DNA from 3 places in the Thalassotalea sp. SU-HH00458 genome. Region 3 is predicted to be linked to each of the others. Evidence: predicted binding sites of a transcription regulator. Region 3 holds the regulator's gene; each other region holds the start of a gene.
The links. The regulator NrdR, encoded in region 3, represses ribonucleotide reductase genes. The targets are predictions, from matches to a motif close to AAACACNANATNTNGTGTTT.

Region 1 (4,588 bases), on a different contig from region 3:
TCATCAAAATCGTTACTAGATACTGAAGAGTCAACTTGCCCAACAAGATAGCTTGAAATTTCAGTTTCTTGTGGAGCTACTTGAACATTATCACTGACCAAATAGGCGTTCATCCAAGGTAATGGATTACTCTTAATCGCAAAAGGAGCGTCAAAGCCGATGGCGGCTAATCGTTGATTACTGATATATTCGATATACTGATTTAAAATTTCAGCGTTTAAGCCAATCATAGAGCCATCTTTGAAAAGATATTGTGCCCATTCTTTTTCTTGATCAACCACATCGATAAAAATTTGTAAGCCTTCATCTTTTAGAGTTTCAGCAATTTCTTTCATTTCGGGATCGTCTTTGCCCGAAATCCAGTTATTTAAAATATGTTGAGTACCTGTTAAGTGCAAGGCTTCATCACGGGCAATCAGTTTAATTATTTTCGCGTTACCTTCGAGTAATTCACGTTCAGCAAAAGCAAAAGAACAGGCAAAGCTAACATAAAAGCGGATTGCTTCTAAAGCATTTACTGAGCAAATCGCCAGAAACAAGCGTTCTTTTAATTTACGTTGGGTTACTTCAATACTTTCCCCGTTTACGTCATAAACCCCTTCGCCTTGTGATTGCAGAAGTTGTGTTGTGATGATCACATCATCAAAGTATTTAGCGATACTGCTCGCGCGTTTTAAAATAGCTGGATTGACAACGATATCGTCAAATACTTCACTTGGGTCGGTAAATAAATTACGTAATATGTGCGTATAAGAACGTGAATGAATGGTCTCACTAAACGCCCATGTTTCTACCCAAGTTTCAACTTCAGGTAAGGATACTAACGGCAATAGAACGGCGTTAACAGAGCGTGCTGCCATACTATCTAATAAGGTTTGGTACTTTAAATTTGAAATAAAGATATGTTTTTCAGAACTGGTTAATCCTTGCCAATCTGCTCTGTCTTTTGATACATCAATTTCTTCAGGGCGCCAAAAAAATGATAATTGCTTTTCAATCAGCTTTTCAAAAGCAACATAACGTTGCTGATCGTAGCGCGAGACATTTACACTATTTCCCAAAAACATCGGCTCTAATAAAGCATTGTTGGGAGTTTGGTTAAATGTACTGTAGGTCATGTAGTGCTCCTAGAAACAATAATCTTTTGCATTGTTTCAACATATCTAAAGGATAAATTGTTATTATTTTAGTGTTTTATTCATTGAAAGAATAACGCTTAATTATTGATAATTAAGCGTTTAAATAGCATTTATATTTTACAAGCGCCGCCGGCACAGTCGTCACTTTCAACTTCAACCTGATCATCAGCACCATCTCGGGTATTGTGATAATACATCGTTTTCACACCAAGTTTATAAGCGGTAAGTAGGTCTTTTAGAATTTGTTTGACCGGTACTTTACCCCCTTCAAATTTAGAAGGATCATAATTGGTGTTGGCAGAAATCGTTTGATCAACAAATTTTTGCATAATACCAACAAGTTGTAAGTAACCTTCATTATTTGGAATATTCCATAATAACTCATAGTTATCTTTTAGTTTTTCATACTCAGGTACAACTTGTTTTAAAATACCATCTTTACTTGCTTTTACGCTGATCAAACCACGAGGAGGCTCGATACCGTTGGTGGCATTTGATATTTGCGATGATGTTTCTGATGGCATCAAAGCGGAAACTGTTGAATTTCTTACACCATGTTTTTTAATGCTTTCTCGTAATCCTTCCCAATCTAAATGTAAAGGCTCGCCAGTGATATTATCGATTTCTTTTTTATAAGTATCGATAGGTAAAATACCTTGCGATAGACGAGTTTCATTGAACTTAGGACAAGCGCCTTGTTCAATGGCTAACTTATTTGATGCTTGTAATAAATAGAACTGAATGGCTTCAAACGTTCTGTGCGTTAAGTTATTCGCACTCCCGTTTGAGTAAAAAACACCATTTTTTGCTAAGTAATAAGCGTAATTTATAACGCCTATACCTAAGGTTCTTCGGCCAAAAGTTGCATTTTCAGCGGCTGGCATTGGGTAATCTTGATAATCTAATAAATTATCTAATGCTCGCACAGCTAAATCGGCTAAACCTTCTAATTCATCTAAGCTTTCAATCGCACCTAAATTGAACGCTGATAACGTACAAAGGGCTATTTCACCTTCGGGATCATTAATGTCATTTAATGGTTTCGTTGGTAAGGCAATCTCTAAACAAAGGTTACTTTGTCTAATTGGCGCAACTTCTGGATTAAATGGGCTATGAGTATTACAGTGATCAACGTTTTGTAAATAAATACGACCTGTACTTGCACGCTCTTGAGCAAATAACGTAAATAATTCAATTGCTTTAATGCACTTTTTACGAATAGAGTCATCAGCTTCATATTGTAAATATAAACGTTCAAATTCATCTTGATCTTCGAAAAAGGCATCATATAAACCAGGTACATCACTTGGACTAAATAACGTAATGGATTCACCTTTGATTAATCGTTGATACATGACTTTATTAAACTGAACACCGTAATCTAAGTGACGAACACGGTTTTCTTCAACACCACGGTTATTTTTTAGTACCAGTAAACTTTCAACTTCTAAATGCCAAAGTGGGTAAAATAGGGTAGCAGCACCACCACGTACACCGCCTTGAGAACAGCTTTTAACCGCTGTTTGAAAGTGTTTATAAAAAGGGATACAACCTGTGTGAAACGCTTCACCATTTCGAATAGAGCTACCTAATGCGCGAATTCTTCCCGCATTAATACCAATACCAGCACGTTGAGATACATATTTAACAATTGAGCTTGAGGCGGCATTAATCGAATCTAAACTATCACCACATTCAATTAAAACACATGAAGAAAACTGGCGGGTAGGTGTTCGTACCCCAGCCATTATTGGCGTTGGTAATGAAATTTTAAATGTAGAGATTGCGTTATAAAAACCTTCGATATAGCTTAAACGCGTCTCTTGAGGGTATTTTGCAAATAAACAAGCAGCGACCAATATATACAAAAATTGAGCGCTTTCGTAAATTTCACCAGTAACGCGGTTTTGAACTAAATATTTACCTTCTAGCTGCTTAACGGCCGCGTAGCTAAAATTTAAATCTCGGCGGTGATCTAAAAAGCTTTCCATTTGTTCGAATTCTTCTTGCGTATAATCGGCAAGCAAATGTTGATCATATTTTCCTAATTCAACAAGATTCACCACATGTGGATATAATTTAGGTGGCTCAAATTGTCCGTAAGCTTTTTTCCGTAAATGGAATATCGCTAAACGTGCAGACAAAAACTGATAATCAGGGGTCTCCTCTGAAATTAAATCAGCTGCTGCTTTGATGATGGTTTCATGAATATCTTCGGTTTTAATACCGTCATAAAATTGAATATGAGATTTCAGTTCTACCTGCGAGACAGATACATTATCTAAGTCTTCAGCAGCCCAAGCGATCACTTGGTGAATTTTCTCTAAATCGATGGGTTCTTTTTCGCCGTTACGCTTGGTTACAAAAAGATTGTTAGTCATGAAAAACCTGTTTATTAATTTTATTGTTTTAATTATTTAGGTGGATATTTACGGAAGATGGGCAAAATTCAGCAATGCACTACATCTTGGGTGTAAACATAAAACTGATCACAAGATAATGAGGTTTAAGCTTTATTGCAAGCACTAAAAAAGGCGATATTTTGCTCTAGATAAACCCGTTTAAATCTATGTTAGTGACAACTAACTTAGTATGGTCTTTTCAATTTGATTTTTGCGAAACGCAATATCTTTTTACATTTTTTTTTATCACGAAAACATCAGTATATTTATTTTAGTGATAATTTTACTATCTATATTACGTTTGGTAATATGATTTAAATTATCTTTTTAATTCAATCATTTACAGTAATTGCTTTATAAGTAGTCAGTTGTCGATTATCTAATCAATAATAAATCTTGTGGGGATTTTAGAATGTAATCTGCTTGCCACTCATGAATATTATCTGTGGATTTAATATATCCCCATTGTGCAACGAATGTTTTCATACCTGCTCGATTACCTGCTTCTATATCTCTTATGGCATCGCCAACATAAAGACAGTGCTTTGGATCAACTTTTATGGTTTCGCATGCATAAAATAAAGGTTCAGGATCTGGTTTTCTTTGCGGTAAAGTATCGCCCCCTACCATAACTGCACATTGCTCAAGTTCAATGAAAGAGGGCAGTAATTGTTTTGTTAAACCCTCGGGCTTATTGGTTACTATTCCCCAAGGGATATTGTCGGTATTTAAACGGGTTAATAACTCGGTCACACCAGGATATAAACAAGTCTGTCGAGCAATATTTTCTTGATAAAAATTCAAAAACTGTGTTCTTAATACATCATAATCATAGTTTTTCAATTGTGAATTAAAGCCTAATGTTAATAAGCCTAATGCACCATCTGAAGCGACGGGTCGATAAATCGCTTGTGGGACCTCGGGTAAATGATATTTACGCAATACAAAATTTAATGCTTCACCTAAATCATTGGCGGTATCTAATAAAGTACCGTCAAGATCAAAGAGTACCGCTTGGGTATTGTTGAGGACATCGCTTGGTGTTTT
Region 2 (4,588 bases), on a different contig from region 3:
TTTTATTCTCAGCGTCCACTAGAAACCATTCGCGTTGCACGCTTTCTGGTTTTGCTACAAAAGTTTTCATTTAAAAAACCCAATATTAAAATGTTACTAAAAAATAACCAAAATGGTTATCAGTTAAAAGACTACGCCATTACCCCTTCGAGTATCGAGTCCATCGTCTAGTATCTTGGGGATATTAGACATTTGTAACGTCAGGGAGCGCGCATTATACAGAAGCTAACAAAATAAATCACGTATATTTTTTAATCTTTTTAGTTTTTCTGAATTTCCCTGTATAGCTGAGTAATATTACGCAAAACGCTGACTTTTTCATTAACCACATTTAGAATCTCCACAGTTTAAGCATGTTGTGCAACCATCTAAAAGTACAACGGCTTTTTGATGGCATTTATGACATTGACTGGCCGAACTAGGAAAACCATGTTCTTCAATCGCCTGATCAGCTGCCGCATCTTGTTTTTGTTGGATATACGCCTGTTGATGGGTATCAATCTCACTGGCTGGCAACATATCTAACGTTTTTAAATGCGTTTCAATGATATAACCAATATCCGCTACTACCGAAGGCATAAAAATACCTGTGCCTCGTTGGTAGTAACCTCCTTTAGGATCAAATACTGCTTTCAATTCTTCAACTAAAAACGTGCAATCGCCGCCTTTTCTAAATACCGCAGAGATGACACGGGTTAATGCAACGACCCAAGAATAAAACTCCATATTTTTTGAATTAACGAATATTTCAAAAGGTCGTCGCACTTCTGCCGCGGTATGTTGATTTAATAAAATATCATTAATCGTAATATATAATGCGTGTTCGGAAATGGGCGGCTTAATTTTATAGGTTGAGCCAATTAACATTTCAGGTCGTTTAACCGTTTCATTTAATTTGATTGACGTTTCTACTTCGTTATTATTTGCTTGCGCCTCAGGCGTGTTAACTTTAGCTGCTGTAATAGCTAGATTAATTTCTTGCATGTTTTTTCTCTTTTTTAAGTCGTTATAATTTACCGTAATACCCTTCTTTTAAGGCATCATGTAAATTCGCCGCCGTATGCACTTCGCCGTCATACATTATTTCTTCGTTACCTTTGGCATGGATAGTAGTGCCATCCGCTAAGGTAAATTGGTATTGCACATTGGCTAAATCAGTTTCTTTCACTAACACACCTTGATGTACTTCGGGGTTAAAACGAAAAGTTGTACAACCTTTTAACCCTTTTTCGTGTGCATAAAGGTAAACATCTTTAAATGATTGATAATCGATATCGGTAGGTACGTTTATCGTTTTAGAAATGGATGAGTCGATCCAATATTGCGCGGCTGATTGAATATCAACATGCTCTTTCGGTGTAATATTTTCACTGGCTGTAAAATAATCAGGCAATCTATTTTCACCTTCTTGGCCATAAACTTCAGCATTTTCATTCATGCAATGTCGGTATGCTAAAAGCTCAAAGCTTGAGACAGGAACAGACTCTTTTGATTTTTTTCCTTCTCGGATGATATTACGCTGATATTCATGGGCAAAACTTGGCTCAATACCATTTGAAACATTATTGCCCAAACTAAGTGCTAACGTTCCTGTTGGAGCGATAGATGAATGGTGAGTAAACCTCGCCCCCGTTTTAGCTAACGCCTCAACAAGTTCTGGATCTTCTTCGGCGATTCGTTGCATATATCGGCTATATTTTGCATGTAATACTGAGCCTTTAACTTTATCACCTTCTTTAAATCCATCTTTGACCATTTCTGGCCGTTTACTCAGCATTTGTTTGGTAACACTAAATGTTTGTAATAACACAGGAGCGGGACCTTTTTCTTCGGCTAAATTTAACGCTTCTTGCCACCCCGTCAATGCCATAACCTTAGAAACCTCTTCAGTAAAAGCAATGGCTTGCTGACTATTATAAGGAATTTTTAATAGCGTTAACGTCGAACCTAATCCTAAATACCCCATACCATGGCGACGTTTATTTAAAATTTCTTGTTGTTGTTGCGCTAAAGGAAGGCCATTAATTTCCACAACGTTATCTAGCATTCGCGTGAAAACCTGTACGACGTTTTTAAACGTATGCCAATTAAACTGTGCAGCATCAGTAAAAGGTTTATCAACAAACTTAACTAAATTGATTGATCCTAATAAACATGCGCCATAGGGAGGTAGTATCTGTTCACCACAAGGATTACTGGCGCGTAATTTTTCACAAAACCAATTATTATTGTATTCATTGGCGTGATCGATTAATAAAAATCCCGGTTCGGCATAGTCAAACGTATTACTCATGATCATGTCCCATAAACGATGTGCTGGAATATGGCCGTATATTTTACAAGCGATTAAACCATTTTCATTGAGAATATAATCATGTTTCTTCAGGTAGTCGTCTTCAAAATAATTCTCACGAAAGAGGATCTTACTTTGATCTGAAAGGGCAATATTTTCCGTATTGAGTGCTTGTTGTGAAATAGGAAAAACGAGCGGCCAGTCAGCATCATTTTTTACCGCCTGGATAAAGTCGTCAGTGATCAATAATGATAAATTGAATTGTCGTAAACGCCCATGCTCACGCTTTGCCAAAATAAAGTCTTTTACATCGGGATGAGAGATGTCAAAAACCCCCATTTGCGCGCCACGTCTACCTCCAGCCGAGCTGACGGTGAAACACATTTTATCGAAAATATCCATAAACGACATAGGCCCTGATGTTCGAGCCCCTGCGCCAGCGACATAGGCACCATTTGGTCTTAAAGTTGAAAACTCATAGCCAATACCACAACCAGCTTTTAAAGTAAGGCCAGATTCATGGACTTTGCCTAAAATACCGGTCATTGAATCATCGATGGTCCCAGACACGGTACAATTTATCGTAGAGGTAGCAGGTTTAAATTCACTGGCTCCGGCATTAGCAATTATCCGACCAGCAGGATAAGCGCCAGAGTTTAATGCCCAAAGAAATTTTTCATACCAGTATTGATGATTCGTTGTCTCAATATCGGCAAGCGCCTTCGCTACACGAGCAAATGTTTCTTCAATGGTGTTTTCTTGAGGGTTACCATGTTTATCTTTAAGTCGATACTTTTTATCCCAAATATCAATCGACGCGGCTTGTATATTGAGCATATGGTGAGTAGGTTTTTCTTTAGTTAGCGGCATATATCTCCCCTTTTATTGTTATCATTTTTTTCAACATCATACTGAAAAAAAGAAAGGGGCAAAGCCAAAGCACTATATATTGCGATCTAAATCAAACAAAAACACAAGATATAGTAACCCGTAAAAAATTGGCATAAAAAAACACCGCGTTGTTTCGGTGTTATTTTTAACAAAATTTTAATTAATCACTGAATTACAGTTTAAGGCAAATGCTCCGAAGCAAGATAATCATGAGATTGCATTTCCTGTAAACGACTTAAACAACGTTTGAATTCAAAGACTAAACCGCCTGTCGTATATAATTCTTCCATCACGACTTCGGCTGAAATAATTAACTTAACTTTACGCTCATAAAACTCATCAACCATAGCAATAAACCTCCTAGCGGCGTCATCACTGTCTACATTCATTTGAGTGACATTAGCAACTAATACTGTATGGAATAAACGGCTAATTTCCATATAATCATTTTGGCTTCGAGCTGACTCGCACAATTCAGAAAACTCAAAATAAACAATACCATCAGAAGCTTTGATCGTGGCTAATTCGCGGTTGTTTATTTCAATAGCTTTATTGTTTACACCAACTTCAATTGAAAGTTGATCGAAATAACGATGTAAATTTTCATCGGCTTTTTCATCCAGCGGCGCATGATAAATTTCAGCTTGCTCTAACGTTCTCAATCGATAATCGACGCCACTATCAACATTAATAACATCACAATGTTGGTTAATTAATTTAATGGCGGGTAAAAATCTTTCTCGTTGCAAGCCATTACGATAAAGCTCATCAGGTATAATATTCGACGTTGCCACTAAGGTTACATTGTGGGCAAACAATTCTTCAAACAAGGTTCCTAAGATCATGGCATCTGTGATGTCTGATACAAAAAACTCATCGAAACAAATAATACACGTTTCTTGTGCGAAACGTTTAGCAATAATTTTTAACGGATCTGATTGCCCAGTTAAGCCTTCTAATTCTTGGTGAACCCTGTGCATAAAGCGATGAAAATGTACTCGCATTTTATTTTTAAACGGCAAACAGTCATAAAAAGTATCAACTAAATAAGTTTTGCCTCGACCAACACCTCCCCAAAAATAAATGCCTTGAACAGGCTTAATTTCAGCTTTCGCGACAACGCGTTTCCAACGATTGAAAACTTTTTTAAAACCCGTTACCGGTAGTGGCTTACTTTGTAAACATTCATATAAACGTTGTAAATTTTTAACCGCATTCTCTTGAGCGGCATCATATTGAAAATCATCGCGGTTTAGGTCTTCTCTATATTTTTCGAGTGGGGAAAGCGTAATCATCTGTGAATATAATCTATTATTTAAGCTTGTTTTTGCTTGAAAAAAACATATTTGCATACATATTTGCTAATAGGATAAAACGTTTAGCTGCGAGCAAAAACAAAAGCAG
Region 3 (4,588 bases):
TCAATTGAAGCTTGACCAGCAACAAGTGATCACTCTTGCGTTAGAAGGCATGAGTTATCAAGAAATTGCCGAAGTTTTATCTATTACCACTAACCTGGTCGGCGTACGGTTACAGCGGGCTAAAAAAGCGCTAACGCAGTTATTGGAGTCGAAATGAAAGACAATGAATCATCGTTAAATATGGACAAAGAAACGCAAGCGTCTATAGCAGAGCAAACTCAAATGACCGACACAGACGAGGCTCATCACTATGCCGTTGACGATAATAATGCCGTTGATGAAAACAATCCTGATGAAGCGACAATTTTAGATGAACAATGGCAAAGTTTAAGCCAAGACTGGCAGTCGCAACCTGTTGAAAAAACAGATATTCAAGCTTTGTTAAAACAAACGAAACGCCGTACTACTTGGGCAAAAACTTGTTTTGCTTTAAATATCCTCGCTACTGCAGGGTTATTTATTTCATTTTTTTATGGTGTCATGATTGGCGAGTTTGGCACGCCATGGAATCTATATCTAGGTGGTGCCGGACTTATGTCGCTTATTTTTGTGTATTACGAAATGAAAATTCGGGCAAAAACATGGCGCCAAATTAGTGATAGTCCAGATCAAGCCATAGAAAACGCCTTAGCAGGCTGTGAATCTTCAATGAAATATATGTCGTTAACTAAATGGTCTTGTCTTCCTTTTGGTGTTTTAGCCAATTGGTTTGTGTATTCTGTCGGTAAAGAAGGCGACAAACCTATGTTGGGGGCATTGATATTTATTAATGTCTTTATTGCGGTAATGTTTTTAATCACAGAGTTAATTCATCGAAAACGTAAAAAAGAGTTCAAAGAGCTCAATGCAAAGATTTCAAACTTATAACGGAATACTCATAAGAAAGATAAATTAAATTCGGGATCACTATTGATAGCTGTGTTTTATTTGTTGTTCTTTGGTTTTTTATTCGATATATTATCTTCAAGACGAATTAGATTTCGTTATTAAAAACTTTTACCGCATTTTAACCAATACTCACTGGAATAGCTCAGTACAAAATGAGCTAATTCAAGTGGGTTTTTACATGTACAAATGAGCCTCTTTAGGGCAGAATGTGCGGCATTAAAATTGAACTTAACAAGATAGCCTGTTGGTTTAGCTGCTGGCTCATTACTTGAGGATAAAATATGTTTACACGTGATATGAATATTGCTGATTTTGACCCTGAATTATATCAGGCAATGAGTAGTGAAGTGGTGCGTCAAGAAGAACACATTGAGCTAATCGCTTCAGAAAACTACTGTAGCCCACGAGTGTTAGAAGCACAAGGTTCGCAATTAACCAATAAATATGCTGAAGGTTACCCAGGTAAGCGTTATTACGGTGGTTGTGAATATGTGGATGTTGCAGAGCAATTAGCTATCGATCGTGCGAAAGAATTATTTGGTGCTACTTACGCAAACGTTCAACCACATGCTGGTTCACAAGCCAATGCCGCTGTTTTCCAAGCATTAGTTAAGCCGGGCGGTAAAGTGTTAGGCATGAGCCTTGCTCATGGTGGCCATTTAACTCACGGTTCGCATGTTAACTTTTCTGGTAAGTCTTACGAAGCATTTCAATATGGCCTTCACCCAGAAACTGGTGATATCAATTATGAAGAACTTGAAGCATTAGCGCTTGAGCACAAACCAGAAATGATCATCGGCGGTTTCTCTGCATTCTCTGGTGTTGTAGATTGGGCACGTATGCGTGAAATTGCTGATAAAGTTGGCGCTTACTTTTTCGTTGATATGGCTCATGTTGCAGGTTTAATTGCTGCAGGTTTATACCCGAACCCAGTTCCTCATGCTCACGTCGTTACTACCACAACGCATAAAACATTAGCAGGCCCTCGCGGTGGTTTAATTATTTCAGGTTGTGATGATGAAGATGTTTATAAAAAATTAAACAGCGCGGTATTCCCAGGTGGCCAAGGTGGTCCTTTAATGCACATTATTGCGGCTAAAGCGGTAGCATTTAAAGAAGCGTTAGCGCCTGAGTTTAAGGTGTATCAACAAAACGTTTTAGATAACGCTAAAGCTATGGTTGCGGTACTTCAAGAACGTGGCTATAAAGTGGTTTCAAATGGTACAGAAAACCACTTATTATTGCTTGATTTAATTGATAAAGATATTACGGGTAAAGACGCTGATGCCGCTTTAGGTCGTGCTCATATAACTGTAAATAAAAATTCAGTGCCAAATGATCCTCGTTCACCATTTGTAACTTCTGGTTTACGTTTAGGAACTCCAGCAATTACTCGTCGCGGTTTTGGTCTTGAAGAAACGAAAGCATTAACGGGTTGGATTTGTGATATTTTAGACGATATTAATAACGAAGAAACCATCGTCAAAGTACAAGAAAACGTGAAAGAATTATGCTCACGTTTCCCTGTTTATAAATAGCACGTCGATTGGCGTATTAATTGATAATAAGCTTAATTGCTATTAACGTTTTTATTATCAATGTATTTAGATTAAAATGGCCGCCTTAGCGGCCATTGTTATTTTTGCGCTGTAATAAAATTTTTGGAGCGTTTCATGTATTGCCCATTTTGCTCGGCTACCGATACTAAGGTGATCGATTCTCGACTGGTGTCTGACGGACATCAAATTCGCCGCCGTCGTGAGTGTGTAGCTTGTCAAGAGCGGTTTACAACCTTTGAATCTGCAGAATTAGTGATGCCTCGCATTATTAAACGAGATGGTTCAAGAGAGCCTTTCAATGAAGATAAAATGCGCAGTGGTTTAGTTCGCGCGTTAGAAAAACGACCTGTAAGCGTTGAGCAAGTTGAATTGTCTATCAATAAAGTGAAGTCGCAAATGCGGGCAACAGGCGAACGTGAAATTAGTAGCGAACTGTTAGGCAATATTATTATGGGGCAATTGAAAGACCTCGATAAAGTCGCCTATGTAAGGTTTGCTTCTGTGTATCGCTCATTTGAAGATGTGAAAGAGTTTGGTGAAGAAATTGCCCGACTCGGCAGCGATAAATAATGCGCTAATTTGGCAAACATATTCCATATGAAGAATACATTTACTCCATCAGATCATCAATTTATGGCACAAGCTATACGATTGGCTGAACGCGGAATTTATACGACATCGCCAAATCCGAGAGTTGGTTGTGTGATCGTTAATCATGGTCAAATTGTCGGAGAAGGCTTTCATGAAAAAGCGGGGCAAGGACACGCTGAAGTACATGCGTTAGCAATGGCGGGCACAAATGCACAAGGTGCAACGGCTTATGTGACGTTAGAGCCTTGTTCACATGTTGGTCGCACTCCTCCTTGTGCAAACGCTTTGATTGATGCCGGCGTTAGTAAAGTCATTGCCGCTATGGTTGACCCAAATCCTCATGTTTCTGGTCGAGGACTAGCTTTGCTTGAACAGGCAGGCATTGAAACTTATTCGGGTTTACTTGAACAAGACGCAAAAGCGTTAAATTTAGGTTTTATTAACCGAATGACTTTAGGTTTTCCTTATGTGCGCTGTAAACTTGCCGCAAGTCTTGATGGTAAAACAGCAATGGCGAGTGGTGAGAGTCAATGGATCACGTCCAAATCAGCACGCCAAGATGTACAAAAATTAAGGGCACAAAGTTGTGCCGTAATTACCGGAGCGGACTCTGTTTTAGTCGATAATGCTCGAATGAATGTTCGATGGTCAGAGTTAGGTGATGCGCGGTTACATTACAAAGAGCAAGCAGTTAGACAACCGGTACGCGTGGTCATCGATACGAAAAATCGTTTAACGCCTGATTTAGCTTTTTTCTCTGAGGCCTCGCCAATTTTATTAATCAGAACTAGCATTGAAAATAATCAACAGTGGCCTCATTTTGTAGAAGAAGTGATCTTGCCAAAAGCGTTGAATAACGAGCACGTTGATTTATCCGCCTTGTTAAATACATTAGCAAAAAAAGAGTATAATGAGGTATTAATTGAATCAGGCATGACCTTAGCCGGTGCTTTTATTGAACAAAACTTGGTTGATGAACTTGTGTTATATCAAGCTCCCAAGCTGATGGGACATGAAGGAAAAGGCTTATTAAATATGCCTTTTGTGCAAGCGTTATCGCAAGCAAAAACACTTACCTTTTCAGACATTACTTTAGTCGGTGCTGACTTGAAAATCACCGCAAAATTTACCTAGCAATTATTAGAGACACTACATGTTTACTGGAATTATTGAAGCGGTTGGAAAAATTAAACAAGTTAATATCAGTGGTGACGGCGCGCGCATAACCATTGATACACAATCGTTGGATATGAGTGACGTTAAACTTGGTGACTCTATTGCGACAAACGGCATTTGTTTAACTGTGGTGGCGTTTGATCAACATAGCTTTACTGCCGATGTTTCTAATGAAACATTAACTCGAACGGGCTTTGCGCATTACGGTGCTAATCAACAGGTTAATTTAGAAAAAGCCATGCTACCGACCACTCGTTTTGGTGGTCATATCGTCTCTGGTCATGTTGATGCCGTTGCGATAGTCAATTCGATAAAGCAAAACGGAAACAGTATTGAATACTGGCTCAGCATGTCAGAAGAAATTGCGCCTTATA

Region 1: nrdA (class 1a ribonucleoside-diphosphate reductase subunit alpha) is a predicted target of NrdR. The motif match lies at 3,595-3,614, and genes of this name have one in related genera.
Region 2: ABXH06_RS03910 (adenosylcobalamin-dependent ribonucleoside-diphosphate reductase) is a predicted target of NrdR. The motif match lies at 3,231-3,250, and genes of this name have one in related genera.

What each region holds. Positions count from the first base shown of each region.
Region 1 covers NZ_BAABWW010000003.1:175,796-180,383, reverse strand. Annotated here, with positions in the region: gene nrdB (class Ia ribonucleoside-diphosphate reductase subunit beta) at 1-1,118, opposite strand, end outside; gene nrdA (class 1a ribonucleoside-diphosphate reductase subunit alpha) at 1,250-3,520, opposite strand; gene ABXH06_RS06040 (HAD family hydrolase) at 3,917-4,588, opposite strand, start outside.
Region 2 covers NZ_BAABWW010000002.1:206,312-210,899, reverse strand. Annotated here, with positions in the region: gene rplM (50S ribosomal protein L13) at 1-70, opposite strand, end outside; gene ABXH06_RS03915 (TSCPD domain-containing protein) at 322-984, opposite strand; gene ABXH06_RS03910 (adenosylcobalamin-dependent ribonucleoside-diphosphate reductase) at 1,007-3,163, opposite strand; gene zapE (cell division protein ZapE) at 3,364-4,479, opposite strand.
Region 3 covers NZ_BAABWW010000001.1:432,809-437,396, reverse strand. Annotated here, with positions in the region: gene ABXH06_RS01960 (RNA polymerase sigma factor) at 1-157, shown strand, start outside; gene ABXH06_RS01955 (hypothetical protein) at 154-867, shown strand; gene glyA (serine hydroxymethyltransferase) at 1,170-2,426, shown strand; gene nrdR (transcriptional regulator NrdR) at 2,562-3,017, shown strand; gene ribD (bifunctional diaminohydroxyphosphoribosylaminopyrimidine deaminase/5-amino-6-(5-phosphoribosylamino)uracil reductase RibD) at 3,045-4,172, shown strand; gene ABXH06_RS01935 (riboflavin synthase) at 4,192-4,588, shown strand, end outside.